2 regions of the Candidatus Contubernalis alkaliaceticus genome follow, and region 2 is predicted to be linked to the other one. Evidence: a T-box and tRNA genes for the amino acid it is inferred to sense, from the RefSeq annotation. Region 2 holds a T-box; the other holds one or more tRNA genes.
The links. The T-box of region 2 lies ahead of HUE98_RS01650 (valine--tRNA ligase). A T-box ahead of a tRNA ligase gene usually reads a tRNA of that ligase, here a tRNA-Val.
Positions count from the first base shown of each region.

Region 1: it encodes a tRNA-Val, which carries the amino acid that the T-box ahead of HUE98_RS01650 (valine--tRNA ligase) is inferred to sense. The anticodon was not compared.

Region 1 covers NZ_CP054699.1:2,636,411-2,652,049, reverse strand. The annotation lists gene ppdK (pyruvate, phosphate dikinase) at 1-2,287, shown strand, start outside; gene HUE98_RS13290 (D-alanyl-D-alanine carboxypeptidase family protein) at 2,461-3,687, opposite strand; gene HUE98_RS13285 (flavodoxin family protein) at 3,948-4,547, shown strand; gene HUE98_RS13280 (deoxyguanosinetriphosphate triphosphohydrolase) at 4,640-5,635, shown strand; gene dnaG (DNA primase) at 6,052-7,869, shown strand; gene rpoD (RNA polymerase sigma factor RpoD) at 7,900-8,994, shown strand; tRNA gene HUE98_RS13265 (tRNA-Asn) at 9,053-9,127, shown strand; tRNA gene HUE98_RS13260 (tRNA-Ile) at 9,134-9,208, shown strand; tRNA gene HUE98_RS13255 (tRNA-Glu) at 9,462-9,536, shown strand; tRNA gene HUE98_RS13250 (tRNA-Val) at 9,541-9,616, shown strand; gene HUE98_RS13245 (TetR/AcrR family transcriptional regulator) at 9,846-10,451, shown strand; gene HUE98_RS13240 (tRNA (adenine(22)-N(1))-methyltransferase) at 10,512-11,210, shown strand; gene HUE98_RS13235 (Nif3-like dinuclear metal center hexameric protein) at 11,201-12,313, shown strand; gene HUE98_RS13230 (zinc ribbon domain-containing protein) at 12,354-13,076, shown strand; RNA gene rnpB (RNase P RNA component class A) at 13,137-13,663, shown strand; gene HUE98_RS13220 (IS1634 family transposase) at 13,934-15,639, opposite strand, start outside.
Region 2 covers NZ_CP054699.1:345,365-361,003, forward strand. The annotation lists gene clpX (ATP-dependent Clp protease ATP-binding subunit ClpX) at 1-131, shown strand, start outside; gene lonB (ATP-dependent protease LonB) at 363-2,012, shown strand; gene lon (endopeptidase La) at 2,428-4,725, shown strand; gene yihA (ribosome biogenesis GTP-binding protein YihA/YsxC) at 4,697-5,296, shown strand; T-box leader at 5,458-5,678, shown strand; gene HUE98_RS01650 (valine--tRNA ligase) at 5,741-8,398, shown strand; gene HUE98_RS01655 (DNA methyltransferase) at 8,465-9,721, shown strand; gene HUE98_RS01660 (hypothetical protein) at 9,813-10,331, opposite strand; gene HUE98_RS01665 (hypothetical protein) at 11,004-11,360, shown strand; gene HUE98_RS01670 (bifunctional folylpolyglutamate synthase/dihydrofolate synthase) at 11,523-12,836, shown strand; gene HUE98_RS01675 (FMN-binding protein) at 13,138-13,494, shown strand; gene rsxC (electron transport complex subunit RsxC) at 13,685-15,001, shown strand; gene HUE98_RS01685 (RnfABCDGE type electron transport complex subunit D) at 15,025-15,639, shown strand, end outside.

The DNA of each region.
Region 1 (15,639 bases), 1.3 Mb from region 2:
TGATGAACGTTTTGCTTTGGACTGTTACCGACGTTTCATACAAATGTATGGGGATGTGGTCCTGAAGGTAGATCACGCATTTTTTGAGAGGGTTTTGGAAAGGAAAAAAGAGGAAAAGGGAGCCCGGGATGATACTCAGCTGACTAGTGAAGACCTGAAGGTACTGGTGGAGCAATACAAGGGGATTGTCAAAACTAAAGCTTCCAGAGAATTTCCTCAGGAGCCTATGGATCAGCTGATGGAGTCTATCAGGGCGGTTTTTGATTCCTGGAATAATCAGCGGGCTATAGTATACAGGAAAATACATAAAATTCCAGACCAACTAGGCACTGCCATCAATGTACAGGCTATGGTTTTCGGCAATTTGGGGGAAGACTGTGCCACGGGAGTAGCTTTTTCCCGGGATCCCTCCACCGGTGAGTCCAAGCTATACGGGGAATTTCTGGTTAATGCCCAGGGAGAAGATGTAGTGGCGGGAATCAGGACTCCTCTGCCCATATCACAACTGGAAGGGCTTATGCCGGAGCTGTATAATCAGTTCCATGATATTAGCAGGCGGTTGGAGACACATTACCGGGATATACAGGATATCGAGTTTACTATTGAAAAGGGACGCTTGTTTATCCTCCAGACCCGTGGAGGAAAGAGGACTGCCAGGTCTGCGGTAAAGGTAGCGGTGGATTTTGTTAAGGAGGGGATTTTAACCCGGGATGAAGCTGTCATGAGAGTGGAACCGGAACAGATTGATCAGCTGCTTCACCGCCAGATTGACCCAAAAGCTCAACTGGATTTTATCGCCAAGGGCCTTCCTGCTTCGCCCGGGGCGGCTTCGGGGAAAGTAGTTTTTAATGCGGATGAAGCGGAAAAAATGAATCAGCAGGATGAAAAAGTAATTCTGGTACGTCCGGAAACAACTCCTGATGATATTCATGGTATTGTAGCCGCTCAGGGAGTATTGACCAGCCGGGGTGGTATGACCAGTCACGCTGCTGTTGTAGCCCGAGGCATGGGTAAGCCTTGTGTATGCGGCTGTGAAAGCCTAAATATTGATTTGGAAAAGGAAGTTTTTAGTGTAGACAATGTAACCTATTCTAAAGGGGATATCATTTCTATTGACGGTGGGACAGGCAGGGTTTTTGTAGGGGAGGTCCCGTTAATTGATATTCAGTTAAGTGGTGAGTTCCGGGAAATCCTGGAGTGGACTGATGAAATAAAATCTCTGGGGGTCAGGGCTAATGCTGATAATCCCCAGGACGCAAAGAAAGCCCGGGAGTTTGGTGCGGAAGGCATAGGCCTTTGCCGCACAGAGCATATGTTTATGGCCCAGGATCGGCTTCCAATTGTGCAGGAAATGATTCTTTCGGAATCTGAAGTGGAACGGCGGAAGGCTTTAGATAAATTGCTTCCAATTCAACAAGAGGATTTTTATGGAATATTTGAGGCGATGCAGGGTCTTCCGGTGACTATCCGGCTTTTGGATCCTCCGCTGCATGAATTCCTGCCGGATTCCGAAGAGCTGGTGGAGGAATTGGTAAAGCTAAAACTTACCGGGGGAAGCCTTGAAGAAATAAGGGCCAAACAGATACTGCTGAAAAAAGTCAAGTCTCTCTCAGAATTTAACCCAATGCTGGGCCACCGGGGATGCCGGTTAGGAATCGTTTACCCGGAAATATATGAAATGCAGGTGAGAGCCATCTGCCAGGCAGCGGCAAAGCTGTCCAAAGAAGGAAAGGAGGTTGTTCCTGAAATAATGATTCCCCTGGTGGGGCACGCGGAAGAACTTCGCATAATGCGGGAACTTACCCAACAGGTGGCCCTTCAGGTCTTTTCCGAACAGGGGATAACCTTAGATTATAAAATAGGTACCATGATAGAACTGCCCCGAGCCTGTGTGGTAGCTGATCAGATTGCAGAGCATGCTGAATTCTTTTCCTTCGGCACTAATGATCTGACTCAGACTACCTTGGGTTACAGCCGGGATGACGCCGAGGGGAAGTTTCTCCATGAATATTTGGCAAAGAAGGTAATAGGGGAGAATCCTTTCATTACTTTGGACCGGGAGGGAGTAGGGCCCCTGGTACAAATGGCTGCAGAGAAGGGTAGAGGGCTGAAACCTGATATTAAATTGGGAATCTGTGGTGAGCACGGTGGAGACCCCGATTCCATCATCTTCTGTCATGAAGTCAACTTAAACTATGTCAGCTGTTCTCCCTTTAGGGTGCCTATTGCACGGCTGGCTGCGGCCCAGGCAAAACTTGGGAAAAAAGCCGGGGGATACGGAGACTAAAATTACTTGAGGCAAGGCTCTGGATATATAATCTGTGAGACACTGCCCATAAAAAACTGTCAACTATAAAATAAAAGCTGCCTAAATATAGGGCAGCTTTTATTTTATAGTTGTAATACAGGGAACAATTTATCTGATGAAGTTATTGTTGTTTTCCCACAAAAATATTTTTATTATTCAAAGATACCTTTTATCATATCTACTAATCCAGTGGTCATATTCTTAAAGAACCCTCCAACCTGCCTTAGGGCGATAACAGCAAAGTTTGTTTTTTCGATATCTTGTTCGGCTACCAAAGTAACCCGGCTGAGAATTTCATTCTCCAGCAGGATGTGCATTTCTCCTACCCTGTCTCCCTTTTCAATGGGAGCAGACAATTTATCATAAATAACCTGGGTTTCCAGTCTATCCTCATCCGGCAGGGTAATTACCGCACCTAGAGAATTTTGGGTAGAAGCTGCTACTTCTTTGTCTTTTCCGTCAGGTACCGGTGCCTCTCCCACAACTTCTCCCTTGTCAACCATGACCTTGAAAATATAGTTTCTAAACCCGTAGTTTAGTACAGCTTCCGTGGAAGACAGCCGGGAAGAAAGGTTGGGAGAATTTAGAATTACCGAAATTAAACGGAAATTATTTTGTTTAGCTGTTCCTGCCAGACAATAACCTGCCTCAGTAGTCCATCCGGTTTTTAAACCGTCTGCCCCGGGAAAACGCCCCAGCAAGGGGTTGCGGTTGTACTGAACGATATCATTAAAGGTGAATTCCCTTTGGGATTCCAGTTCTAGAATTTTAGGATAGTTATTGATGGTATAAGCGGACAGAATGGCGATATCTCTAGCGCTCATATAATGATTTTCATGGGGTAGTCCTGTGGTATTTTCAAAATGGCTATTTTTCATCCCCAGTTGTTGTGCTTTTTGATTCATTATTTGTACAAACATTTCTTCTGAGCCGTAAAGGTGTTCTGCTAAGGCTACGCAGGCATCATTGGCGGAGACTACGGATATTCCCTGGAGAAGTTGGTCCACCGTTACCTCTTGACCAATTTCCAAAAACATTTCAGAGCCCTTCATCCGCCAGGCGTTTTCGCTTACCTCAACGGTATCATTCCAATCTGTTTTGCCTTCTTCAATAGCTTCTAAGGCTATGAGCAGGGTCATTATTTTGGTTATACTGGCAGGAGGATATTTAGCGTCTGCGTCTTTTTCATAGAGTATTTCACCGGTGGTAGCTTCCATAAGCAGTGCAGATTTTGCATCTACGTCAAAGGGTAGTTCATCTTCTAGTTCTTCCTCTGTGGCGTCTGTATCAGGTTCAGCCCATGCAGTTAAAGGTGTCAAACTTAAAAAAAACAGGGAAAATATCAGTAATAGAAGCGCCAATTTTTTTAACTTAATCATAAATAATTCCCTCACTTTGCTGTTATAATTGTCAGATAAGTTTATGAAGCATTTTAGAATAATATTGTTATACCAATAATATTTTATAACACTTGAGATAATTCTTCTAACATATAATTATTAAAATTCCTTAAGCAGGAAATATAAATTATTAATTGTATTATATATAAGTACTGTTTTTTTATAGTTAGACATTAGAAATGAAAATCCTTTAATTCCGACACAATTATTGAAGGTACAATTTTTAAAGGAGGTTGATTATGTTAATATTAGGCATTAATGGCAGCGTGCATCAGCATGGAAATACTGCGGATCTTCTTACGTTTGGTTTGGACGAAGCAGCTAAGTTGGGAGCTAAAACACAATTAATTTTTGCTCAGGAGGCACTGGATGAATTAAAACAACCTTATTGTAATGTTTGTGAGCCCAGGTGTCCCGGGGTCTGTTACGAGGGGAAAAAACTGGAGGGCATTTATAATCTTTTGAGGGAATGTGATGGAATTATTTTAGGCAGTCCAGTTTACTTTGGTACGGTTTCTACCCAGTTAAAAAGTTTTTGGGATATGTCTCGTAAATTAAGAAATGAGCATGCCCTGCTGGATACCGTAGGGGGGGCCGTTTCAGTGGGGGCCGCCCGGTTCGGCGGTCAGGAAACTACGTTGAGGGCTTTACATGACATGATGTTGGTGCAGGGCATGCTTATTGTAGGGGATGGACACGTTTCTATGGATCCGGGACACCACGGTGCCTGTGCTCAAAGGCCGGCAATCAAAGATGATTATGCCATTACAAGGGTACAAATTTTGGCCCGCAGGTTGGTTGATGTTGCTAAGGCTACTTTGACTTTGCGAAAAAAGTAAATAAGAAATAATAAAACCCTTATGTATGGGAGGAAAGGGCAGCTGCCGGAAAAAAATGGTCTGCTTTAAGGTAAGTTTGCCCGATATCTATGATCAGTTTGAGGGAAAAAAGAGAACAACTGGAGGAGCAGATTCTTTCTCCCCAGGCTATGCGAAGCTCCAGGAGTAAAGGCCGTCAAGATTATGAGGAGGAGTGTTCGGTCAGGACTGCATTTCATCGGGACAGAGACCGCATTATTCACTCCAAAGCTTTCAGGAGATTAAAACATAAAACTCAAGTGTTTATCTCTCCTGAAGGGGATCATTATCGGACTCGATTGACCCATACTCTGGAAGTAGCCCAGATTGCCAGGACTGCTGCTCGAGCTCTTACTTTAAACGAAGATCTTACTGAGGCTATTGCGCTGGGTCATGATCTGGGGCACACTCCCTTTGGGCATGCGGGAGAAGCGGCTTTGAGTCAAATTTACGGACCATTTAAACATAACCAACAGAGTCTGAGAATTGTTGAAAGCCTGGAGGGGGGAAAGGGGTTAAATCTCACCTGGGAAGTAAGGGATGGGATATTGAATCATACCGGAAGCACTCTTCCATCTACCCTGGAGGGACAAATTGTTAAGATTGCAGACCGGATTGCTTACATAAATCATGATATTGATGACGCTCTTCGGGCGGGGATATTAAAAGAGGAAGATCTTCCCAGGGATGTACCTTATATTCTGGGCAATACCTCCTCCATGAGAATAAATACCATGGTGAGAGACTTGATAGAAAACAGTTTTGCCCAACCGTTAATTCAGATGAGTCCCCAGGTAATGCAGGTGATGTTGGATTTACGGGAATTCTTATTTGAAAATGTTTATGTAGGGTCTGAGGCTAAGAAAGAAGACCAAAAAATAATTAAAATGTTCAATCATGTTTTTAATTACTTCTTAGAAAGGCCTGAAGAAATTCCTTTGGAGAACGGGTCACTTCAAGGGGGAAGCCTTCTGGAAAGAAGGGTTTGTGATTACATAGCCGGAATGACTGATATTTACTTTATTAATCTCTATCAGAAATTGTTTATTCCCAAGCCCTGGTCTAGTTAACCAGACTTTGGGAACAGCCGTAGAAAAGATTTCTATTATTTCTATGATTTTGGTAAAGAGAGAATAAAAAACTATAAATGGTATATAATATTGATTGATAATCATAGGTTTTTATATATTATTATTATTTTTATTTACTTTGCAGGAAATAAAATGCGCCATGTAGAATATATTTTAATCATATAGAATATGTGTTTGTTAAAGAGAGACTAAACCGGGAAAGAGGAGGTAGATTCTTACCAAACCTGGTTGTGTAATTTAAGTTGGCAGATTAAATATTAAGCAGTATTTACACCTCGTCTCTCCTATTATGGGATGGGGTTTTTTGATAAAAATGTACGTTTGTGCAGGAATTTGTCATTTATTGACGAATATGAAAAAAATCTCATAAACCTTTTTTTACCTTGGGGGGTTTTATGGAAAATATCGTGCCGGAGGAAACCATAGAAGAAATCAGGCAGCATTTTAATCTGGTGGAGGTTATTTCCAATTATACTGCGTTAAAAAAATCCGGTCGTAATTACTCAGGCTTATGCCCTTTTCATTCTGAGAAAACTCCATCTTTTACCGTTTCACCGGATAAACAGCTCTATCACTGCTTTGGTTGTGGAGTAGGGGGAAACCTGTATACTTTTATTATGGCCATTGAAAACTTAACTTTTAGAGAGGCCGTAACGCTTTTAGCAGGGAGAGCAGGAATTTTTTTACCAGAAAAACCTTTATCACCCGGAGAAAAAAAAGTAAAAGATTTAAAGGAAGAATTACTGCTGATCAATGAAGTTAGTATGAAGTTTTTTTCCTCGGTTCTATTTAGCAAAAAATATGGAATTAAAGCGTTAAATTATTTAAAGGGTAGGGGGCTAAAAGGGGAAACATTAAGGAAGTTTAATATTGGTTATTCCCCTTCCTCTTGGGAATTTTTATTAAGATATTTAAAAAACAAAGGTTTCAGTGAAACAAACATAGAAAAAGCCGGTTTAATTGTTCGCCGTTCCCGAGGTTCAGGTTATTATGACCGTTTTCGAGATAGAATTATTTTCCCTATTTTTAATCAGCAAAATCAGGTGGCAGGTTTTGGGGGGAGAGTTTTGGAGGGTGCGCAGCCTAAATATCTAAATACTCCGGAAACTCACCTTTACAATAAAAGAAAAATTCTTTATGCTTTGAATCATTCTCGTTCTTCAATCAGGGAGAAGGATGAAGCCATAGTTTTTGAAGGATATATGGATGTGATTACTGCTCATCAAGAGGGAGTGGAAAATTGTGTTGCTTCTCTGGGCACCAGTCTTACGGAGGAACAGGCAGAAGTTTTAAGAAGAAATGCCTCCAGCGTGGTAATTGCTTACGATTCTGATGCGGCGGGGGAAGCAGCGGCCTGGCGGGGCATGGATATATTAGTGTCCGCAGGCTGCAGGGTCAAGGTGGCCCAAATGCCACAGGGTATGGACCCAGATGATTTCATCAAAAAAAAAGGAATCAAGGCATTCGAAAAAGAAATAATAGAAAAGTCTTTACCATTAATAGATTATAAACTGGAAAAAACCCAAAGAGATTTGGGTGTGCTGGATTTCTGTACGCCACAAGAAAAGCTTTTATATATTCAAAAGATATTACCTGTTTTAGCTAAACTGAATAGTTCTGTGGAGTTGGACGTATACCTTCAGAAGGTAAGCAGTCAGATTGGTGTTGGCCTGGATTCGCTGCAGTTAGAATTGAAGAAATTCAGGCGTGCCAAAGGAAAAAAACAGATAAAATTTGGGAACACAGAACCAGATGGTTCGGCAAACAATCAGGTAAAGCCCCCGGCAGCAGAAAAAGAGATTCTTGCACTTATGCTTAAAAATCCTGATTATATTTTTGAAGTAAAAAAATGGCTTAAGGATTCAGACTTTTGTTATCCTCCCTATAGAGGGATCATAGAGAAACTGTTTTATTTAAGGAACGATGGTAATGCCATTTCAGAACATACTATACTGAGGCTTTTCCCGGGCTTTGAAGAACAAAAAATTGCTGCGGCCTTGATTTTGGAGCAGGAAAGAAATCCGGATAATCGGGAAAAAATAATAAAAGATTGTGTTAGGAAGATCAAGTGTCATAAATTGAGCCTGAAAAGAAAAGAAATAGAAAAAGAAATTTCTAAATTGGATAGGCAGCAGGACGGGGAAAAAATCAATGGACTTCTGGTTGAGTGGACTGAAATAAAGCGCCTGGAAAAAGATTTTAATCCTCAGTGATAGGGTGTTATGGAAGGGGAGTAGTATAAATTGAGCGATAGAGACAAAGACATAAAAAAAGTTCAAAAGTCGTTGATTGACAGCGGAAACAAAAAGGGGTCTTTGACTTACCGGCAGATTATGGAGTATTTGCAGGATTATGACCTTAGCCCTGAAGAGATAGATGATTTTTATGACAAACTGGCTAACCAGGGAATTGAAGTAGTAGATGAAATAAACGAGGAAACCAAGGTTACAGAGGGTTTGGAAAAGGCAGAGATAGATACCAATATTAATTTGAGTGTTTTGGAAGGGGTCACTGTTAATGACCCTGTTCGAATGTATTTAAAAGAAATCGGAAAAGTCCCTCTACTTACTCCCAGTGAAGAAATTAATCTAGCCCAGGGGATGGAATCCGGGGATGAAGTGGCCAAAAGAAAACTAGTCGAGGCAAACCTGCGCCTGGTGGTGAGCATAGCCAAAAAGTATGTTGGTCGGGGTATGCAGTTTTTAGACCTGATCCAGGAGGGCAATCTGGGCTTGATTAAAGCCGTAGAAAAGTTCGACTGGAGGAAAGGCTATAAATTTAGCACCTATGCCACCTGGTGGATACGCCAGGCCATTACCCGGGCTATTGCTGATCAGGCCCGTACTATAAGAATCCCGGTGCACATGGTTGAAACCATAAACAAGCTGATTCGGGTATCCCGGCAGCTGGTTCAGGAGTTAGGCAGGGAACCTTCGCCGGAGGAAATTGCTCATGAGATGGATATCACTGAAGACAGGGTCAGGGAAATACTTAAGATAGCCCAGGAACCTGTTTCATTGGAAACTCCCATTGGAGAAGAGGACGACAGTCATCTGGGAGACTTTATCGAGGATCAGGAGGCTACGGCTCCAGCAGATGCGGCAGCCTTTGAACTATTGAAAGAACAGCTTAAGGATGTGCTGGACACGTTGACTCCCCGGGAGGAAAAAGTGCTCCGGCTGCGTTTCGGGTTGGATGACGGCCACTCTAGAACACTGGAGGAGGTAGGCCAGGTATTCGGGGTTACCCGGGAAAGAATAAGGCAGATTGAGGCGAAAGCCCTTAGAAAACTGCGTCATCCCATGCGAAGCAAGAGGCTGAAAGATTACCTGGAATAGACCTTGACTTAAAGTCAAATATCCTTTATAATCTTAAATGCAGTGAAAAAGATATTGTTCCTCAGTAGCTCAACGGTAGAGCAATCGGCTGTTAACCGATAGGCTGTAGGTTCGAGTCCTACCTGGGGAGCCAATATTAGGGCCCATAGCTCAATGGCAGAGCTCCCGGCTCATAACCGGTTGGTTCCAGGTTCGAATCCTGGTGGGCCCACCACTTATTGGAGGTTAGAAGTTGGAGGTTGGAGGTTAGAAAAGCATTCTACATCTTCCTGGACTTCCAACACATGTCAATATAAGTAGTTGGAGTTTACTTTTGTGAAGAAAATTTTTTGTAGTGTGGTTGAGAAGAGAGAAGTTAAAAGTGGGAAGAAGAAATAGACAGGATAGTTTTTTGGGCCGTCTTGTTAAGCCTAAAATCCCATATCTAACATCCCACCTCCCACATCTCACGTCCCACATCTCAATTTGGCCCCTTGGTCAAGCGGTCAAGACACCGGCCTTTCACGCCGGTAACGGGGGTTCGATTCCCCCAGGGGTCACCAATTAGGGCGATTAGCTCAGCTGGGAGAGCGCCTGCCTTACAAGCAGGATGTCGGCGGTTCAAGCCCGTCATCGCCCACCATGGTTATTAAAGGTTTTTTACCCTTTTATGATATTTATAAATTTTTAAAAATTTCTAAATTGAGGCTGCAGAATTCCTTAAATCTGCAGTCTCTTTCTTTTCTGAGAGTTAACGGAGCCGTCTTTAGGGTTTCTTTTAGCTTTACTTAAAATTCTTGACATAATAACATATGTTATATATAATAACAGCAGTTATAGAACATAATAATAGTTAGTAAGGATGTGGTCTTATGATTCAACCCAGTGTGTATTCATATGCCCAAATTATTGAGGCTGCCTTTGAACTAATTCGGGAACAAGGCTGGAGTGCAGTTTCCACAAGAGCCATTGCTAAAAAACTTGGATCGTCTACCATGCCTATTTACTCTCACGTGCGTTCTGTAGATGAACTGGAAAAGGAGCTGCGAATAAAAACCAGGGGTCTATTGAAGGAATTCCAACAGCGGCAGTATACCGAACACACTCTTTTAAACCTGGCATTTGGTTATGTAGTGTTTGCACGGGATGAAAAGAATTTGTTTCGTTTTCTTTATCTGCAGAACCCTGAGAAGATTGATTCAGAGGATACGTCAGTGATTAAAGAATCATTTTTTTTAGAATTTGGCGAGGATAGTGCAGCAGGAAAAGCTCTCTTGGAAATGCAGGAATCTGGTCAGGATGCGTTGGTTCAGTATACCTGGATCTTTACTCACGGCCTGGCTATGTTAGTTAACTCCGGTGCCTTTGATTCTAGCTCTGATCAGGCTATTCTTCGCTTCCTCATGGATGCAGGAGAAGCGTTTTATATGTGGGGGATCAATCAGGACAAGGGTAATACAGAGAAAAACGATGAGTGAATAAAGGTTTTTCATATTTTTTAAGGAATAGTAGAATATTAGCGGTTAAGGGGGAAAACGATGAAACTTACGCCCCGTCTACAAACCATTGCAGATTCAGTTCCAGGGGGCTGTACTGTGGCTGATATTGGCACAGATCATGGTTATCTGCCGGTATATCTGGTTGAAGAAAAAAACAGCCCCTATGTGATTGCCGGAGATGTGAACGAGAAACCTTTGGCAAAAGCTGGACAACTGGTTCATTCTTTAAATTTACAGGAAATAATAAGTGTTAGATTAGGAGACGGCTTAAAGATAATTGAGTTAGAAGACCGGGTTGAGGTTATTATTATAGCAGGGATGGGTGGAAAAACTGTATGTGGAATCCTGGAAGAAAGTCCTGAAATTACTGCCGGAATAAAAATGCTTGTTCTTCAACCTATGGTAAATATACCTCATGTTCGATTCTGGTTGGGGGAGAATAACTTTGCCATAATAGATGAGAAAATTGCTCAGGAGGGTAAGCATTTCTATGTAATTATTATGGCGGTTCCCGGAGAAGGGGAGCAGTTGGATGATGTTCAGTTAGAATTGGGCCCTCGTCTTTTGGAAAAGAAGGATGTTGATCCTCTTTTTAAAGCATTTTTTGAGCATAAAATGAGAAAATACAATACAGTTCTGGAAAGTTTAAAAGGATCAAGGCAGGAAATTGAGCCTCAAAAGTATAACTATTGGATAAGACTGGTGAATAGAATCCAGGAGGAACTCAAATGCATATAAAAACATTAACAAAATACCTGGAAGAGCTGGCTCCACCCTTCTTAGCCCTGGAGGGAGACCCTACGGGACTGCAGATTGGTTCCCTTAAAGCAGAAGCTGCCAATGTTCTGATTGCTCTGGATTTTAATCGGGAAGTGATGGAAGAAGCTCTGGAATTGGGGGCCAACCTGGTGGTAACTCACCATCCTATCATTTTCCGTCCGCTGAAGGCTGTAGAACCAGACTCTCCTGCGGGAAGCCTGATATGTGATGCAGTTAAAAAAGATCTGACAGTGTACTCCGCTCATACCAATCTGGATGTAACGGAGCAGGGAGTGAGCCGGAGACTGGCAGAACGACTTTCTTTAAAAAACCAGAAAGTTTTAAAACCTACCTATTACCAGAAGCTGTATAAAATTGTGGTTTTTGTTCCTAAAGGATATGAGAATGGGGTAAGGGAAGCATTAGCAGAAGCCAAGGCGGGATGGATTGGAAATTACAGCCACTGCACTTTTAACCTGGAGGGAGTAGGAACTTTTAAACCTTTGGAGGGCACAAATCCCTTTATTGGTCAACAGGGTAAAATAGAAACGGTATCTGAATTCCGGTTGGAAACTATTGTTGCAGAGGAAAACTTGAATAAAGCTCTCAGCAGTATGATTAAGGCACATCCTTATGAGGAAGCTGCCTATGATGTATACTCTTTGAAAAACAAGGGAAAAGTAATGGGATTAGGTATAGTAGGGGAGCCTACCCAAGAATTGAGTCTAGCAGAACTTGCAACAGAAGTGAAGGAGAGGTTACAGGTGAAGGAACTTAGGCTTGCCGGTCCTCGGGAAAAAATAATAAAAAAAGTGGCGGTATGTGGTGGCAGTGGAGGTGGTATGATAGAACAGGCTGCATCCAGGGGCGCTGACCTGTTAATCACCGGGGATATAAGTTACCACCAATTTCAAAAGGCCCTTTCTATGAACATTGCTTTGATTGATGCCGGTCACGATGCAACAGAGAGGGTGGTGGTTCCTTTTCTAGCGGATTATCTGCGAGACAGGGTAGAAAAAGGCGGTCATACTAACAAAATATTTGTATCCGGGGTTGAAACTAATCCCTGGTCAATTATGTAGAGATAGACTATATTTTAGTCTATCTTTTAATATTTAGGGGGTGAAGAAGATTAGCGATATTATGCTTTTGTGGGATCTTCAGGAAACAGAAAAGAACATGAACAAGATTAATAAACAATATAAAAGTCGTACATCACTAAAGGATGTGGAGGAGGCCAGAGCTTTGTTGGATGGTATTGAAAGGTCGCTTAAAGCTCTGGAAGAAGAACTAAATGCACAGAGAAAGGTACTTCGCCGCCTGGAACTGAAGGGAGAGGAGATTGCCGAAGATATTCAGGAAACTAATAAACAATTATATGGGGGAGAAGTTACTGCTACCAAAGAATTAGTTCAGATGGAAAAAAAGTTGAAGCTGTTATCTGAGGAAAACGGCAAACTGGAGGATATGGTTATTCAACAGATGGAAAAGATAGAAAAAAAAGAAAAAGAACTGCTGGGGAAACGAAGCCAAGAAAAGGAAACGCAGGAGAGTCTAAAGGAGTTGGAAGAAAAGGATAGACAGGAAAGCCGCAAACTGAAAGGCCGGTATCGAAAACACAAGGTAAGTAAAGAACAGCTGGAGGCAAAGATAACCTCTGAGCTTTTGGAAAAGTATGCTTACTTGAAAAAAAAGGCAGGATTTAATGTTGTGGCTAAAGTGAAAGGGGGGGTCTGCCTGGGGTGTCAGGTGTCCTTATCTTCTTCTACTATTGGTAGCCTTTACACTCCAGGAATCTTGATTACTTGCGAAAATTGTGGAAGGCTAATATTTCAGCAGGAGTAATGCATAAGGTATAATACTTTAAAAAATGGTGAAAATATGTTATAATTACTGCAGACAAAAGAAGTAGGCTGGATAGTCGCAGGAGCAGTACAATATTGTTTCTGAGGAAAGTCCGAGCTCCATAGGGCAGGGTGCTGGGTAACACCCAGTGAGGGCGACCTTAAGGAAAGTGCCACAGAAATAAACCACCCACACATTGGAGGTTAGAAGTTAGAGGTTGGAGATTAGAAAGGGAATTAACTCTTTATTTCAGGATACATTCCCATGCCGTCTAAATTCGGCAGCGCCATGGAAAGCAAGTATATAAGACAGGTGAACCGTCCCGTTTTTTTACTTGTCTTAAATCCAACTTCCAACTTCTAACTTCTAACCTCCAATGTGGGGTAAGGGTGAAACGGTGCGGTAAGAGCGCACCAGCGGTTAGGTGACTAACCGGCTAGGTAAACCCCACCCGGAGCAAGACCAAATAGGAGGGGATGAAGCGGCTCGCTGATCCCTCGGGTTAGGTCGCTTGAGATGTTAGGCAACTAACATTCCAGATAGATGGCTATCTAAGACAGAACTCGGCTTACAGGTCTACTTCTAACTTTACTTATAAACACTGCGTTTTTCTCGCAGTGTTTTTTGCCTTTGCTTTTATACGAAAAAAATGAAAAAACAACAGCAAAACAAAGAATGTTTAAAAATATTTACAAAAACAGGTGAATAATGTATAATTAGTATTATTATTGTTTGGTTTCCAATTGTGCTACAGTTTAATCTCGTCTTTGACAGTTGTTACAAGCAAAAAGCTTGATGATCCCTGATTTACAAGGATTATCAAGCTTTTTTTGTATTCAAAAAAGTGAGTAATGTTTTTATTTTTTTGTCGCTTTAAAAATTTTTTTCATTTGTTTTGTTTTTATAATCTGGTAGTCTGTACGGAAATCAAATGCCTCATGTAAATCATCAGTAAAGTCAGTTCTCGTATATGTTGGAGTGTAACCCTCCCCCTTTATTTCATGAAAGTTCATATCCTTTAATCCTCTAATTATTTCACTGCAGGTATATTTCTCACCAAGCTTTTTTTCCAATAATCTGTAAATAATTAAGGATATAAAGCAAGTTGTAAAATGTGCTTCTATTCTGTCATCACGGCTTAAATAAACAGGTCTGGCTTTAAATTCACTTTTCATAATTCTAAAACATTCTTCAATCTCCCATCGTCTATTGTTTACTTTAATTATTTCAGAAGCATCATCCTCAAGGTTTGTACATACAGCATAAAACCCATCAAAGGCTTCTTCTTTAGCGATAACCTCTGTATCAATACTGTATATTTCTTTTTCAGCAATTTCTCCATCAGGAGTAAAATTAGTTTTTTTAATAAATCTTCTGCAATCATTCTGATTACATTTTTTTATTTTTGTAGGATTTGAATCTATTGTTTTTTGTGCACGTTCTATCTGTGAATTACGGATTTTTCTTTGATAATCTCTATACTTGATAGAGTACGTCACAATGATTTTTTGTTCAAGGTCATTTTCTTTAATCCAACGTTCTTTGTAAAACATTTTATTTTTAGCTTTCTCATCATCTAGTTTAGAGATGTCATAGGTTTTTACATCGTTAGAGAGGTGCCATTCGTTTGGATCAAGTGCCCATTTTTTTAGATGTGCTTTTAATTTCTTAATTGATTGAGTTGTAATAAATGCTCGTTCTTCCCTGTCGTTAAATTTTCTGTTATTTTTGGACGCTAGACCGGCATCGGTACATACGATAAATTTAGAAAGATTAAAATCAGATAGAATTTTCTTTTCTAAGGGTTTTAGTGTTAATTGTTCATTTGTATTTCCTTTGTTGATGCTAAATGCAAGAGGGATACCGTCTCCATCCATAAATAGGCCCATTTGAATGATTGGGTTTGGTCTATGCTCTTTTGATGGACCGTATTGCTTATCGCCATCTGCCTGTTCAATTTCAAAAAAATAATTGGTGCAATCATAATAAAGTACACCAGTATTTCTCTTAGAAACTTTTAAACTGTTGTTGTACAAGGATGATTGTAAAAAATCCGTTTCCTTAGCAATAACTTCAAGAGCTCTGTATATATGTTGAAGTTCAAAGTTAGGTTGTTCTATAAATCTTGAGGAAAGTTGGTAAGTGGCGAGCTTAGATGAAGGGAAGATTATTCTTCCGTAAATCAATCTGGAGAGTATGGAGTTTAGGTCATATGTAACCTTGTATTTTCCTAACATTTCTTTACATATTTTGTGAAGGCCAAGTTGATAGTATATTTGTTGAAGAAAAAGATAACCACCGTTAAAAGAGCGCTGTTCATCTTTCGTAATGACCTTGGAAGGTGAGTACTTTACCAACACATCAAGCTTTTCTTCCTTCTCTTTTTGATTCAGCTCTGCTATGTATTTCTTTGCCCATTCAATGGGATCCTGGCCGTTTAACTTTTTACTCAAATCATTAACTGTTCCAAGTTTTTCAACAATCTTTGATGAATGTACACCATTCTCATAAGTTGATTTAATTACGTAAAGAGATGTGGAATTTTTTGATTTCGAAATAGACA
Region 2 (15,639 bases):
TCATGTACGATATGCCTACCCGTGGAGATGTTAGCAAGTGTATTATTACCCGGGAGGTAATCCAAAACAATGAGGATCCTATCCTGGTAACGGTTGACCAGAGGAAAAAGAAAAAAGAAGAATCAGCTTAGCATAATTTCAAACTTTAAAATAAAAAACAAAAAAACACGGCAGTTAAACTGCCGTGTTTTTCAATGTTGTCAGAAGAACTGTCCCCTTGACAATCCTGACAACTAAAAATATTTGGCAAATTATTTACCATATTGTGCCTTAACATGGTTTATCTCTGGATATTTCATCTTACTCAGGGGAATAATAAGGTTGTTCTTAACATTCTCAAAAAGTGGGAAGGAGGATAACCTTTGTTGCAATTTGCAGGTATTATCGGGATTATCCAAATATTTTTTGCTATTGTAATTGGCATATATTTCTGGAATCTGCTTCGGTCTCAGCAGACCAGTAAGACAGCCGTGGTTAGAGTTTCAAGAAAAGAAATGGATAAGTTAAATCACATGAAGTCTATTTCCTTGAGTGAACCCCTTTCAGAAAAGACCAGACCAGCATGCTTTACAGAGATTATTGGTCAGGAGGATGGGATGAAAGCTCTAAAGGCTGCTCTTTGTGGGCCAAATCCTCAGCATGTAATTATATACGGGCCCCCTGGAGTAGGGAAAACAGCTGTAGCTCGCCTGATTTTGGAGGAAGCAAAGAAAAATGCGGATTCACCCTTCGGTCCCTTTTCAAAATTTTTTGAATTGGATGCCACCATTGCTCGGTTTGATGAAAGAGGTATAGCAGATCCTCTAATCGGGTCTGTCCATGACCCTATCTATCAGGGAGCTGGGCCCATGGGAGTAGCAGGAATCCCACAGCCCAAACCGGGAGCTGTGACTAAGGCTCATGGAGGGGTTCTTTTTATCGATGAAATTGGAGAACTTCATTCTATACAGATGAATAAGCTCTTAAAGGTTTTGGAGGACCGGAAAGTTATTCTAGAAAGTGCTTATTATAGTTCGGAAGATACTAATATTCCAGATCACATTCATGAAATTTTTCAAAGGGGCCTGCCGGCAGATTTTCGCCTGGTGGGAGCGACTACCAAGACGCCGGATCATATACCCCCTGCACTGCGTTCCCGCTGCATGGAAATATTTTTCCGGGGCCTGCTTCCCGATGAAATTGCCGTGATTGCCAGAAATGCTGCAGAAAAAGTAGATTTTGTTTTAGGGGAAAAGGCAGTGGAAATCATCGGCAATTATGCCCAGAATGGAAGGGAAGCGGTAAACATTATCCAGATTGCCGCTGGGGTATCCATGGCAGAAGGTTTACGGGAAATCACTCCCGAACATATTGAGTGGGTGGTCAACAGCAGTCACATTTCCCCTCGGCCGGAAAAGAAAGTATCCCTTTACCCCCAGGTAGGTTTTGTGAACGGTTTGGCGGTTTACGGCCCGAATATGGGCACCCTGATCGATATTGAAGTGTCTACTATGCCTTCCACCAAGGGCCTGGGTAAAATTAACGTTACGGGTATCGTGGAAGAAGAACATATGGGAGATTCCCAAAGGTCTATTCGCCGTAAAGGCATGGCCAAGGGTTCGGTGGAAAATGTATTGACTATTCTAAGAAAATACCTGGAGGTAGATCCCAGGAATTATGATATTCACATTAATTTCCCGGGAGGTGTTCCTATTGACGGCCCTTCAGCAGGGGTATCTATCGCTACTGCTATTTATTCCTCAATAAAGAATGTTCCGGTGGATAACCTGGTAGCTATGACTGGAGAGGTTTCCATTCGGGGCCTGGTTAAGCCGGTGGGGGGCGTATCAACAAAGATACAGGCAGCCAAGCTGGCTGGAGCCAATAAAGTCATTATCCCTAAGGACAACTGGCAGAATTTATATTCAAATCGGGATGATATAGAGATAATCCCTGTAGAGAATCTGGAAGAAGTACTGCTTCATGCCCTATTGGAAGATAAACAGGAAAAAATGTTTAAAACGGTTGGTTAAAAAAAGAATAGACAGGGGGTCAGGCTTGACCCTCCACCTTCAAACAAAATACTATGGAAATTTGGGCTGTCCAAAAGGCTGTTAAAGTAAACGGCTAGGGCGGTCTTTTTGTTTTGAAAAAAACAAGAACAAGGGGTCAGACTTGAAATATAGGTGAATATTTCAAGTCTGACCCCTTTAACGCCCACGGCTTCAACGACCCCTTCTAGATTTGTACATAAAAAGGAAAGTTAAAAAAAAAGGAAAAAGAAGAGGTAACGAGAATAATAAAATAAATGGGCCTTATCAGTATTTACACAAATGATAGATTATCTGATATAATATAAGTATACTATGGGAGGTGGAGGATAAAGTGGACGAAGTAAATAAAGTATTACCATTGCTGCCCTTACGAGGAATTTTGGTTTTTCCAAACATGGTTATCCACCTGGATGTAGGTAGAGAACGTTCTATTAATGCTTTGGAACAGGCCATGGTAGAGGATAATAAAATACTGCTGGTTGCACAAAAGGATGCCAAAGTAGAAGAACCGGCTCCCGATGATATGTATGTTCTGGGAACGATTGCATTGGTTAAACAACTAATTAAGCTTCCCGGAGGGACCATCAGGGTTCTGGTGGAAGGCTTATATCGAGCCAGCATTAAGAGATTTGTGGCTATGGAGCCATATTTTCAGGTGGAAGTCGATGAACTGGAGGATAATGAAGAAAAAAGCACGGAGATAGAAGCCTTGATGAGGAGTGTGCTGTATCAGTTTGAACAGTATGTAAAGGTAGGGAAAAAGGTGCCGCCGGAAACCCTGGTTAATGTTTCATCTATTGAGGACCCGGGTAAACTGGCGGATATTGTGTCTTCCCATTTAACGTTGAAGATTCAACAAAAACAGGAAATCTTAGAGGCCATAAGCCCTAAGAATCGTCTTGAAAAACTGGGGGAAATCCTGGGCAAAGAGATGGAAATTCTGGACCTGGAGAAAAAAATAAATCTAAGAGTTCGAAAACAGATGGAAAGGACTCAGAAGGAGTATTATCTTCGGGAGCAGATGAAAGCGATTCAAAAGGAATTGGGAGAAAAGGATGAAAAAATGGCCGAAGTCGATGAATATCGGGAAAAGATTGAGGCTATTGAACTTCCCGAAGAGGTGGAAGAGAAAGCGCTTAAAGAATTGGATCGTCTGGAAAAAATGCCTCCGGCGGCTGCGGAAAGTGTAGTCATAAGGAATTATTTGGACTGGCTGTTGGCGCTGCCCTGGGAAGAACAAACGGAAGACCGCCTAAATATTCAAATGGCAGAAACAATACTGGATGAAGACCACTACGGATTGGAAAAGGTTAAGGAGAGAATTATTGAATTTCTGGCAGTGCGTCAGCTGGCAGAAAAACTTAAAGGCCCTATTTTATGTTTGGTGGGGCCTCCCGGGGTGGGTAAAACTTCTCTGGCCCGTTCTGTGGCCAGGGCTCTGGAAAGAAAATTCGTACGGATTTCACTGGGGGGAGTCCGGGACGAAGCGGAAATCAGGGGACACCGCAGGACCTATGTAGGAGCTATGCCCGGCAGGATTATTCAGGCCATGAAGGATGCAAAGTCCAAAAACCCAGTATTTTTGCTGGACGAAATAGATAAGATGTCTACAGACTTTAGGGGTGATCCATCGGCTGCTATGCTGGAGGTGCTGGATCCCGAGCAGAACAATAAATTCAGCGACCACTATATTGAGGTACCTTTTGACTTGTCCAATGTTTTATTTATTACCACGGCCAATTCTTATTACAATATTCCCAGGCCTCTGCTGGACAGGATGGAGACCATCTATATCCCCGGATATACCGAGGAGGAAAAGCTGAAAATTGCTGAGCAGTATTTGGTCCCTAAACAGTTGGAGGAAAACGGGTTAAAGAAGGAAAACCTCGTCTTTTCGGAAAATGCGCTGCGGAAAGTGATTCAAGAGTATACTCGAGAAGCCGGGGTTCGGAATTTGGAAAGACAAATTGCCAGTATCTGCCGGAAGACGGCCAGGGAAGTTGTGCAGGATTCCAGTAAAAAAATTACGGTCAATGTACAGGCGGTTTATAAGTTCCTGGGAGTGCCTATCTATCGCTACGGTGCTGCTGAGAGGGCGGATGAAGTAGGGGTAGCCACAGGAGTTGCCTGGACCGAGGCCGGTGGAGATGTGTTGAGTATAGAAGTTACCTTGATGAAGGGTAAAGGTAAACTTATCTTGACCGGTAAACTGGGAGATGTGATGCAGGAATCGGCCCAGGCGGGTTTAAGCTATATACGTTCCCGGGCCAAGGCTCTGAATATTCAAGAGGATTTTTATGAAAATACGGATATTCATATTCATATTCCTGAGGGAGCTATACCCAAAGATGGTCCTTCAGCAGGTATTACCATGGCGACAGCCTTAATTTCAGCCTTGAGCAATATTCCTATACGGAAGGATGTGGCCATGACCGGGGAGATTACCTTGAGGGGTAGAGTTCTGCCGGTGGGCGGTGTAAAAGAAAAAGTACTGGCTGCACACCGGGTAGGCATAAAAAATATAATTCTTTCAAAGGATAACAAGAAGGATGTTTCGGAGATTCCAGCCAACGTGAAGCGTAAGCATAACTTTATCCTGGTGGATAATATGGATGAAGTGTTAAACCATGCATTGGTGAAAAAAGAAGGAGAAAATACAGGTTATGCAGGTAAAATCAGTAGAGTTTTGTAATAAAGCTGTAAACCCGGAGCAGTTCCCCTCAGGGGAACTGCCCGAGGTTGCTTTTTGCGGTCGATCCAATGTTGGGAAATCCTCTCTGGTTAACAGCCTTTTGGGCCGGAAGAGACTGGCTCCCACCAGTTCTCAACCGGGAAAGACTAGAACCATTGATTTTTATGTAATTAATGGGCGATTTTTATTGGTGGATCTGCCCGGGTATGGTTTTGCCAGGGTTTCCAAACAAATGAAAGAGAGATGGCGGGAGCTGATTGAAGGCTACCTGGAGAAAAGGGAGCAATTAAAAGTGGTAGTCATGCTGATGGACATACGGCATGACCCTACGGAAGATGATCTGCTTATGTACCAGTGGCTGAAGTTTAATGAAATCCCTACAATTGTAGCTGCCACTAAAAGTGATAAGCTTTCCCGGGGAAGAGCCTTAAACAATTTAAAAAAGGCTAAGAAAAAACTAGGTTTAAGGGGAGAAAATGGAGATATTATGATTTCTTTTTCTGCTAAGACCGGGGATGGCCGGATAGCTCTTTGGAAAACAATAAATGAACTTCTAGAAAACCGCTCGTAAGCGGTTTTTTGTTTTTTTCTTTCTAAAACTACTACGAAAGTCTGCTTAAATATAACTAGACCGCTATGCCATGGGGTATGATAATTAAATACCCTTTTGATAGAGCTTTAAGCTTGACAGAGGATTTTTACAGGGTATAATATGATATATAATTTTATATATGAAATGCCCTGACGGGGAGAGTAGGGCGGCAGAGGTTTCAACAGAGAGGGATTGTTGCTGAAAATTTCCCGGAATCCGCCGGTCTGAAGGTCACCCTTGAGCAGCTTAGCTGAAAACAAAGAATTAAGTTAAGTCGGTTATGCCGTTATATCTAAGTAAGTGTCCGGTTTTTTCGGAAAATGAGGTGGTACCACGGAGAAGAACTTTTTTCGTCCTTAAGGATGAGAGAAGTTTTTTATCGTTATAATTGTTTTCATAATTAAAGGAGGTAGATAGGAGAAAATGGAAACCAGCATATCCAAAGTTTATGAACCACAAAAAGTAGAAGATTCCCGTTATGATTTCTGGATAAAGGGAGATTACTTCCGGGCTGAAGGGGATCCTTCCAAGGAGACCTTTACCATTGTTATACCCCCGCCCAATGTGACCGGCACCCTGCACATGGGTCATGCACTGGACAATACTCTGCAGGATATTTTAATTCGCTGGAAGCGAATGCAGGGCTTTGATACTCTCTGGGTCCCGGGGTCGGACCATGCAGGAATTGCTACACAGATAAAGGTGGAGGAACACCTGTTGGAGGAGGGGCTCAGCCGGTATGATCTGGGCCGGGAGAAATTTCTGGATAGAGTATGGGAATGGAAAGAGGAATACCATAAAAGGATTACTAATCAGTTGAAGAAACTGGGTGTATCCTGTGACTGGTCTCGGGAGAGGTTTACCATGGATGAGGGTTGCACCCGGGCAGTTCGGGAGGTTTTTGTCAGCCTTTATGAAAAAGATTTAATCTATCGGGGTAACTATATCATTAACTGGTGCCCCCGCTGTCACACGGCCCTTTCGGATATTGAAGTGGAACATGAAGATGAAAATGGGACGCTGACCTATATGAAATACCCCTATTCCCAGGGGGAAGGATATGTGATGGTGGCTACTACCCGGCCGGAAACCATGCTGGGGGATACAGCGGTAGCAGTACATCCTGGAGATGAAAGGTACCGGGGCTTGATTGGTAAAAATGTTATACTACCGCTGGTTAATCGGGAGATTCCAGTAGTGGCTGATGAATTTGTAGACCCTGAATTTGGAAGTGGGGCGGTGAAGGTGACTCCGGCCCATGATCCCAATGACTTTATGATCGGCCTCAGGCATAATCTAGAACAGATGGTAGTCATCGGGGATGATGGGAAGATGACGGATAAAGCTGGAAAATATCAGGGGATGGATCGTTATCACTGTCGTGAGGAAGTGGTCAAGGACTTGGAATCTTTGGGTTTAATTGTAAAAGTTGATCATCATGAACACGCCGTAGGTCATTGTCAGCGCTGCACTACAGTGATTGAACCTTTGCTGTCTAAGCAGTGGTTTGTAAAAATGAAACCCCTGGCGGAGCCTGCTATTACAGCAGTCAAAGAAGGCCGCACCCAGTTTGTGCCTTCGAGATTTACCAAGACCTACCTTAATTGGGTGGAAAACATCAGGGACTGGTGTATTTCCAGGCAGATTTGGTGGGGGCACCGGGTCCCTGCCTGGTATTGTCCCTGTGGTGAAACCATCGTATCCCGCACTGACCTGGATACCTGTCCCCAATGCGGAGGCAGGGAATTAAAGCAGGATCCCGATGTGTTGGATACCTGGTTTAGCTCCGCCTTATGGCCTTTTTCAACCCTGGGTTGGCCTGATGAGACTTTAGATTTAACGCATTTTTTCCCCACCAATGTGCTGGTTACCGGATATGATATTATTTATTTCTGGGTAGCTCGTATGATTTTCATGTCTTTACAGTTTATGAATCAGGTGCCTTTTAAAGAGGTATATATTCATGGACTGGTCAGGGATGGTCAGGGACGGAAGATGAGCAAGTCCCTGGGCAATGGGGTAGACCCTCTGGAAGTAATACAGGATTACGGTGCTGATACCCTTCGCTTCACTCTCATCACCGGCCAGGCACCGGGGAACGATCAGCGTTGGCGCCAGGAAAATGTGGAGGCCAGCCGAAATTTCGCCAATAAAATCTGGAACGCCTCCCGATTTGTGCTTATGAACCTGGGGGAAGGTTTTCAGGCAGAAGATATTTACCTAGATGGAAATTTAAGCCTGGCAGACCGCTGGATACTACATCGTTATAACCAGACGGTGAGGGAGATTACCCGGCTGATGGAAAAGTATGCGTTGGGGGACGCGGCCCGGGAACTATATGACTTTATCTGGCGGGACTTTTGCGACTGGTATATAGAGATGAGCAAGATTGATCTATATGGTGAGGAGGCGGAGAATCAAAAAAAGTCCAAATCCATGCTCTGTTTTGTGCTGGAGGGAACACTACGGCTCCTTCATCCTTTTATGCCTTTTCTTTCTGAAGAAATTTGGCAGCATATGCCCCACCAGGGAGAAGCCCTTATTATCGCTTCTTGGCCACAAGAAGACCCGGACTTAAATTTTACCGAAGAGGGTCAGGATATGTCCTTTTTAATGGAAGTAATCAAGTCCATTCGAAATTTAAGGAGTGAAATGAACATTCATCCAAGAAAAGGGTGTAATGTTGTGTTGAAGCCAACAGAGGCTGCAGCTACTAGAGTTCTTCTGCAGGGGAAAACATATATTCATCACCTGGCATCTACAGAGCAGCTGATTATTGAACCGGATTTGGAGGAAAAACCTGGGCAGGCACTGACTTCTGTAATTAACGGAGTTGAGATTTATCTGCCCCTGGCAGGCCTGGTGGACCTGGACAAGGAAATCTCCAGGTTGGGCAAAGAAGTTTCTCGGCTGGAAAAGGAAGTCTCCCGGGCCGCTGGGAAATTGAACAATCAAGCTTTTATCAGTAAGGCCCGTGCGGAAGTGGTAGAAAAAGAAAAAAACAAACTGGAGGATTACCGGGAAAAGCTGGTGACGGTGCAGGCACGTCTGGAGGAAATGCAGAAGGCAAAAATTATGTAAAAAGTAAAGGAAACAGGGAAGCGCGAGAAACGTCCCTGCTACCTTTAGTTCCCGGGAGTGGCAAATGTGAAATTATCAGAAGTGGAAAGTTTTCTGGAAAACTTTGTATTTCAAGAAGTCTGCCAGGGCAAAGAAATGCTGGCATTACCGTCAGTTACACGCATAGAAAAGAATATTATTGAGGGAAATGAGGTTTTCTATTATATTAATGAATATTGGACTTCTAAGCAGAGGCAGGCTTCTTCCCTTCAAGAGATATCCTACCGTGCCTGTTTTAAGCCTCAACTGCCCCGTTTTTTCATTGAAATGTTTACAGAAAAGAATGACCTGGTTTATGACCCATTTATGGGCCGGGGAACCACGGTTATAGAGGCAGTCTTGATGGGAAGAAATGCCCTGGGAAACGATATCAATCCCTTGAGCAAAATATTGACAGAACCCCGAATTAACCTTCCCCGGGGGGAGGAAGTTCTGGAGAGGCTGTTAGAAATAGAGTTTTATCCCGGCTTGAGAGCGGAGATAGACCTGTCCATGTTTTATCATACAGATACCGAGGCAGAGTTAGTTTCTCTGCGGCAGTATTTGGAGGAAAGAAAGAGACAGGAGAGGGAGGACAAGGTAGACCGGTGGATTAGGATGGTGGCTACCAACCGTCTTACGGGGCATTCACCGGGGTTTTTCTCCATATATACCCTGCCTCCTAACCAGGCTGCCAGCCGGGAAAGGCAGAAAAAAATCAATACAAAGAGGAATCAGTTTCCACAGTATAAGGATGTAAAAAAAATTATTCTAAAAAAATCCAGGTCTTTGTTGAAAGATATTACCCCTGATATTTGTAAGTCAGTAAATAAAAGGGGAGAAGGGGCTCTGCTTTTTTCGGAGGAGGCCGGATTTACCCGGTCTATCCAGGAGGGAAGTGTGCAGCTTACGGTAACCTCTCCACCTTTTCTAGATATTGTGCAGTATTCTGAAGATAACTGGCTTAGGTGTTGGTTTAATGCTCTAAAAATTGAATTAATTGAAAAAAAAATTACCATGGCCAAAACTGTGGATCGATGGTCTGAAGTTATGCAGAAGGTTTTTTATGAATTGTACCGAATTACCCGCCGGGGAGGTTGGGTAGCCTTTGAGGTGGGAGAGATAAGGAAGGGTAAAGTGAAATTGGAGGAGTATGTTGTTCCTATAGGGATAAAGGCGGGTTTTACCTGTGCCGGGGTGTTGGTGAATGAACAGGACTTTACTAAAACCGCCAACATATGGGGGATTAATAATAATTCTAAGGGCACCAATACCAATCGAGTAGTGTTGTTTCATAAAGAATAGATATTCATAATAACTAAGCTCTTGTTATGTCAAAATACCGGCGGACACAAGAGCTTTATTTATGGATACTTAACGTCATATATAAAAAAGTTTAAGTTTTTGCACTTTCCTTCTTATGGGTATAGAATTTGTCTCCGAGAAATGCCAGACAGCAAAGTATGAGGCCAAAAATCAGTACGGTTATATTGCTCACCAGGAAGCGGTGTAAAACATTAATGATATAGGGCTCGGAAACTAGAGTATCTATATTATCAGGCAAAAAATTCAATAACATATTTCTAATTCCCATCAAGACCAAAAATAAAAGAAGGGTAAGGGAGGAAGGAGACCAGAAGGAATGAAAATTTTGGTTTAATACAAATATAAAAATAAGACAAAAACCTATTCCCGCTAAAGATAACCAAAATAAATTTTGGATCATGGCAGGATAAAGAAACGTGGATAACATTCTTTCCTGTCTCTGAATTCCGGTGGCTTCTGTGATAATTATACATAATCTGTCCATGGCTACGGTACCCATAAGGGAATAAAAGAAAACAGCGCCTGTAATGCTCAAGGAGTAAATAAAGTAAATAATCATAGATATTACGATTTTTATGTCTCTATACAAATGTCAAGACCTCCTTTGGATATAAGTTATCGTTTTCTATATATATATTATACACTAACCATTAAAAAAGTCATTACAATTTAACCTGAAACTTATGCCATGTAGAAGTCTTTACAGGTCCAAAAATTAACAAAATATAAGTTATATTAAATAAACAATACATCTAGGGTTAGATGCAAATACATCGTAAATTGGTGTTGACTATTTATACTTGAGGGTATATTATAATAAAATATCGAGTTTTATTATAGGAATACAGATAAAGTAAAGGCCATTAAAAGTTAGGATGGATGTATATTCACATTAATTGTTTAGGGGGGATATGGGAGTATATATGTGGGCTAATTTATTATTGTTTTTGCTTTAATGATTTTTGCCAGATTATTGTTACCAGAGTGATAATTTTTTAAAGACAATAATTATTTGTTATTTAAAAGAGTGACGACCAGCATAGTTAAACAGGGGCAGCATAATTAACATTAAAATTAAAGGGGGATATGGGAATGAGTTATGGCATTATTATTGTTTTTGGTTTAATCGTTTTTGCTTCCAGGGTTATGATTTTTAAGGGGCACAAATCCAGTGTAAAGAGAGTGTTGGGTAAGGAAGGAAACGCATAAATGTAGCGTTTTAGAAATGTCCGGGATAAAAAAATAGGAGGAACCTATTATCATGGTATACGTACTGTTTCTATTACTAGCTGTAGCTATTGTAGCCATAAGAATGCTTCTATTTAAAGAACACAAGGCATCAGCACGTCTGCCAATTTTTCAGAATCATTATGTTCAGGCAATTTGCACTAATGATCTTTGTCCTATAAACCGAGAAAAATATTATGCTTCGGACCCTCATAATAAGATGTTAATTTTACTACATAAATTGGCGCTATGTTCCCAAGATATTGACACAAAAAGATTAAAATGTCCATGGTGCAGTCAGCAGCTGAGCTTTGAACCCTTAGGGCCTCTTTTTAGTTCTCCTCCCCCGGGCAAGGAATTGTGTAAAATGCCGTGGGAAAAAGATAATTAATAGTAAATTATACCAAAAAATGTTCCTTGTGAGAGGAACATTTTTTTTTGTAGTAAGAAACCAGTAAAAACAGTTATACTAAAAAAAGGATTTAAAATAAAAAGGCTAGAATTTGTTAGAAGCAAATAAAACTGAAATTAATAGACTGAAAGAGGGATAAAAATGAACTATTTAGAAGCGTTAGATTGGATACACAGTATTGGCCGGTTTGGTATAAAGCCAGGACTGGCGAGAATGAGCAAAATGATGGAGCTTTTGGGAAATCCTCAAAAAAAAATTAAGGTAATTCATATTGCCGGAACCAATGGAAAGGGTTCCACCGCTGCTTTCCTTTCTAAAATATTAGAAGAGGCAGGTTACAGTGTAGGATTATACACTTCTCCTTACCTGGAGGCATTTACCAACCGCATGGCTATTAATGGAAATGATATTCCCGAAGATCGTCTGGTTGAAATTGTTAACATAGTTAAACCTATGGTGGATGATATTTCAAAAGATTTTGAGTTGGGTCAGATGACGGAGTTTGAGGTAGTTACTTGTATTGCTTTTTATTACTTTGCTGCTCAAGACACTGACTTTGTTGTGCTGGAGGTGGGTTTGGGAGGTAGGCTGGATGCTACTAACGTGGTGGAAAATCCATTGGTGTCTGTAATCACCAATATCGGGTTGGAACACACTGAGGTGTTGGGGGACACAATCGAAAAAATCGCTGGGGAAAAAGCCGGTATAATCAAAGAGGGTGCTCCGGTAGTTACAGCTGTGCCAAGGCCTGAGGCGATGAAGGTAATCCAAAAAAAGTGCCAGGATAAGAATGCTCACTTGTTTGTTCTGAGAGAAAGTGTAAATATCGAAATAGAGGAACTTTCTTTAAATGGACAGTCTTTCCACTACGTAAACCCTCAGGGTTTACAGTTAAAAGATTTGTTTATCAGCCTCTTAGGGGAACATCAAATTATAAATGCCTCCACAGCCGTTGCTGTTATTGAAATATTGCAGGGGAAAGGGTTCCATATTCCTGAAGCTGCTGTTCGCAAGGGGCTTAAAGCAGCTCGCTGGGCAGGAAGGCTGGAATTAATGGGTAAAGATCCTCTGCTGATTCTAGATGCTGCTCATAACCTTGATGGGGTGAGAAGTTTAAAAAAAGCTCTGCAGGATCAGGTGAAGTATGAAAAGCTGGTGCTGGTAATAGGGATTTTAGGGGATAAAGCTCTGGATGAAATGCTCAAGGAAATTATACCTCTAGCAGATAAAATAATTATTACTAAACCAGATAGTCCCCGAGCGGCTGAACCGGAGGCCGTTGCTGATGTGGCGGAAAAATATGCCCGGTATCCTATGATCTTAGAGGACTCTATTCCCCGGGCTGTTAACATAGCTATGACTTTGGCGGAGCCGGAAGATTTGGTTTTAATATGTGGCTCACTTTACACTATATCTGAAGCTAGAAAAGCCGTACAACGGCTGCCTGCTTTATAAATTGTTATTTTGTTTAATCTCTTTTTTTAGGGTATAAGGCCCCCACCTCTAAGCATTAGCGTAGGTGGGGCTTAAAATCAGGTGGAGAAGAGTCTCCACCTGATTCCCCGATTTTAAAGCTTGCTGAAACGCGTTCACTGATTTTTAGATTTGACCTGGGGTAACATATTTTTCTTTATGCCCTAATATTATAATTAGGGTGACAATACTTCATGAAAATTATTTAAAAAGATAAAAGGAATTTAAACAGATACCGTCGAAGTTATCCCTTACGGTTTTTTTTGAAAGGAGGTGAAATAAAATGAAGTTACATAAGATTGGCATTTACTTCTTGGTAATAGCCTTGATAGGAGTCCTGGCTCTTGGATGTGGTGATGATGCTGCGACTGCTGATGGAGATGTTTACACCGGAGAAGCACAGGGTTTCGGAGGAACAATTAAGGTTGAAGTTACCATGGACGAGGGGGAAATCGTTGATATAAAGATTGTTGAGGAGAGTGAAACCGCCAATATTGGTGACGCCGACTCTATGGCCGGGCTTCTAGATGATATTATTGCTGCTGGAGGCACTGGTGGTGTAGATATTAAGTCTGGGGCAACAGTTACTTCTGAAGCTATATTTGCTGCTGTAGATGATGCTTTGTCCAAAGCAGAATAAAAGAAATTTCATAAAATTTGCATCAGGGATGATTATCGAATCATCCCTGATGTTATGTAACCCGCTTTTTATCGAAAGCAGTTAAAGTTTTTGGAGAAATACCGAACTAAAAAGCAGGATTTTATTTTATATTCACGAATATTTATTTAGTTGTGTGTAAGTAAATCTTTTATAAAAGGGGTGAAACAGTTTGACCACTAAAACCTTTAAGGGTGGCACGCATCCTCCCCACGACAAGCCTGCAGCAAGCAAGCCTATAGTAACAGCTACGGCACCTTCGCGGGTAGTTATTCCTCTGAGCCAGCACTCTGGCGCGCCTTGTGAACCATTGGTTAAGGTAGGGGATGAGGTAAAGATGGGCCAAAAAATTGGCGATGTCAAAGCCTTTATTTCTGCACCCGTCCATTCCAGTGTATCAGGCAAAGTTGTTGAAATAGCTCCCTATTTTAACCCGGGCGGAAGCTCGCCAATGTGTGTGGTGATTGAGTCTGATGGTAAGGATATTTGGGCTGAAGATGTAAAGCCCAACAAACCGCTGGAGGAACTTACCGGAGAGGAAATCATTAAAATTACTAAGGAAGCCGGTATTGTAGGTCTTGGAGGGGCAGCTTTTCCAACACATGTCAAACTAATACCACCGGAGGGTGGACTGGAAGCGCTGATTCTAAACGGCGCGGAGTGTGAACCGTATCTTACCTGTGACCACAGGCTGATGGTGGAACGGGCGGAGGATCTGATTTACGGTACAAAAGCAATGATGAAAGCGCTTCAAGCCCGGAAGTGTTACATTGGGATTGAAGTAAACAAGCCTGATGCTATTGCTGTAGTCAGGGAAGCTATTGGTGGAGATTCCAGCATCGAAGTTGTTGAACTGGAGGTTAAGTATCCTCAAGGTTCTGGAAAACAGTTGGTTACTGCAGTTATGAATGGTATGGAGGTGCCTTCGGGCAAGAGGTCTACTGATGTGGGTGTTCAGGTGTCAAACACTGGAACAGCCATAGTAATTGCTGATGCCATTAAGACGGGGCGGCCTTTAATTGATACCGTGATTACCGTCGCCGGGTCCGGTGTTAATGAAAACGCTAACCTACTGGTAAGAGTGGGTACCATTTTCACAGAGATTGTGGAACAGTGTGGAGGAGTAAAGGACAATGCTGCTAAGATTATTATGGGTGGGCCCATGATGGGCGGCGCGGTACCTTCTCTGGATTTCCCCATCTGTAAGGCTACTTCAGGGGTTTTGATTTTAACCAAAGAAGAATCTGTAATTCATGAAATATTACCCTGTATCAAGTGCGGCCGCTGTGTTAATGTTTGTCCGGCTTTCATTATGCCCAATTTCATATCCAATGCCGGAGAACAGAACAATTATGCAGCTGCAAAAAAATTCAATGTAGATGAGTGTATAGAATGCGGTTCATGCGCCTTTGTATGTCCGGCCAAAAGGCCTATTGTACAGTGGATCCGGTTATGCAAAGCAGAAATAAGGGCCATGAGCAGTAAATAACAGGCGAATGGAGGGATAAAGAGATGGAAAATTTAGCCGTTGAAAAAAGATTTGTTGTATCTTCCTCACCCCACGTAAGATCTCCTGAAACCGTACAGAAGATAATGATAGATGTATTAATTTCCTTAGTGCCCGCCGTAGTCGTTGCAGCCGTATTTTTCCGTGAACAAGCAATTATACCTATCGTAATCTGTCTTGTAGCAGCTATGGCTACCGAATTTCTTCTTGTGCGTAAAGGGATTTTTAGTGATGGAAGTGCAGCCGTAACAGGTGTTCTTTTGGCTTTAACCCTGCCCCCCGGGTCAGCCTGGTGGATGTGCGTGATTGGGGCAGTATCAGCAATTATTTTGGGTAAATATGTGTTTGGAGGCCTTGGAAGCAACATCTTTAACCCCGCTTTGGTGGGCCGTGCTGTTTTATTGGCTTCCTGGGGAGGCAGGATGACAGATTGGTTGAGCCCAGTAGACTTAAAGAGTGCTGCTACTCCACTGGCAGAACCAGGTCAAGCCGCTCTGGTGGATCTTTTTACCGGTAATGTGGCAGGTAGTTTGGGGGAAACCTCAGCCATCGCTTTGTTGATTGGAGCAGCATATCTGCTGTATAAAGGCCATATTAATTGGAGAATTCCCGGCGGTTAT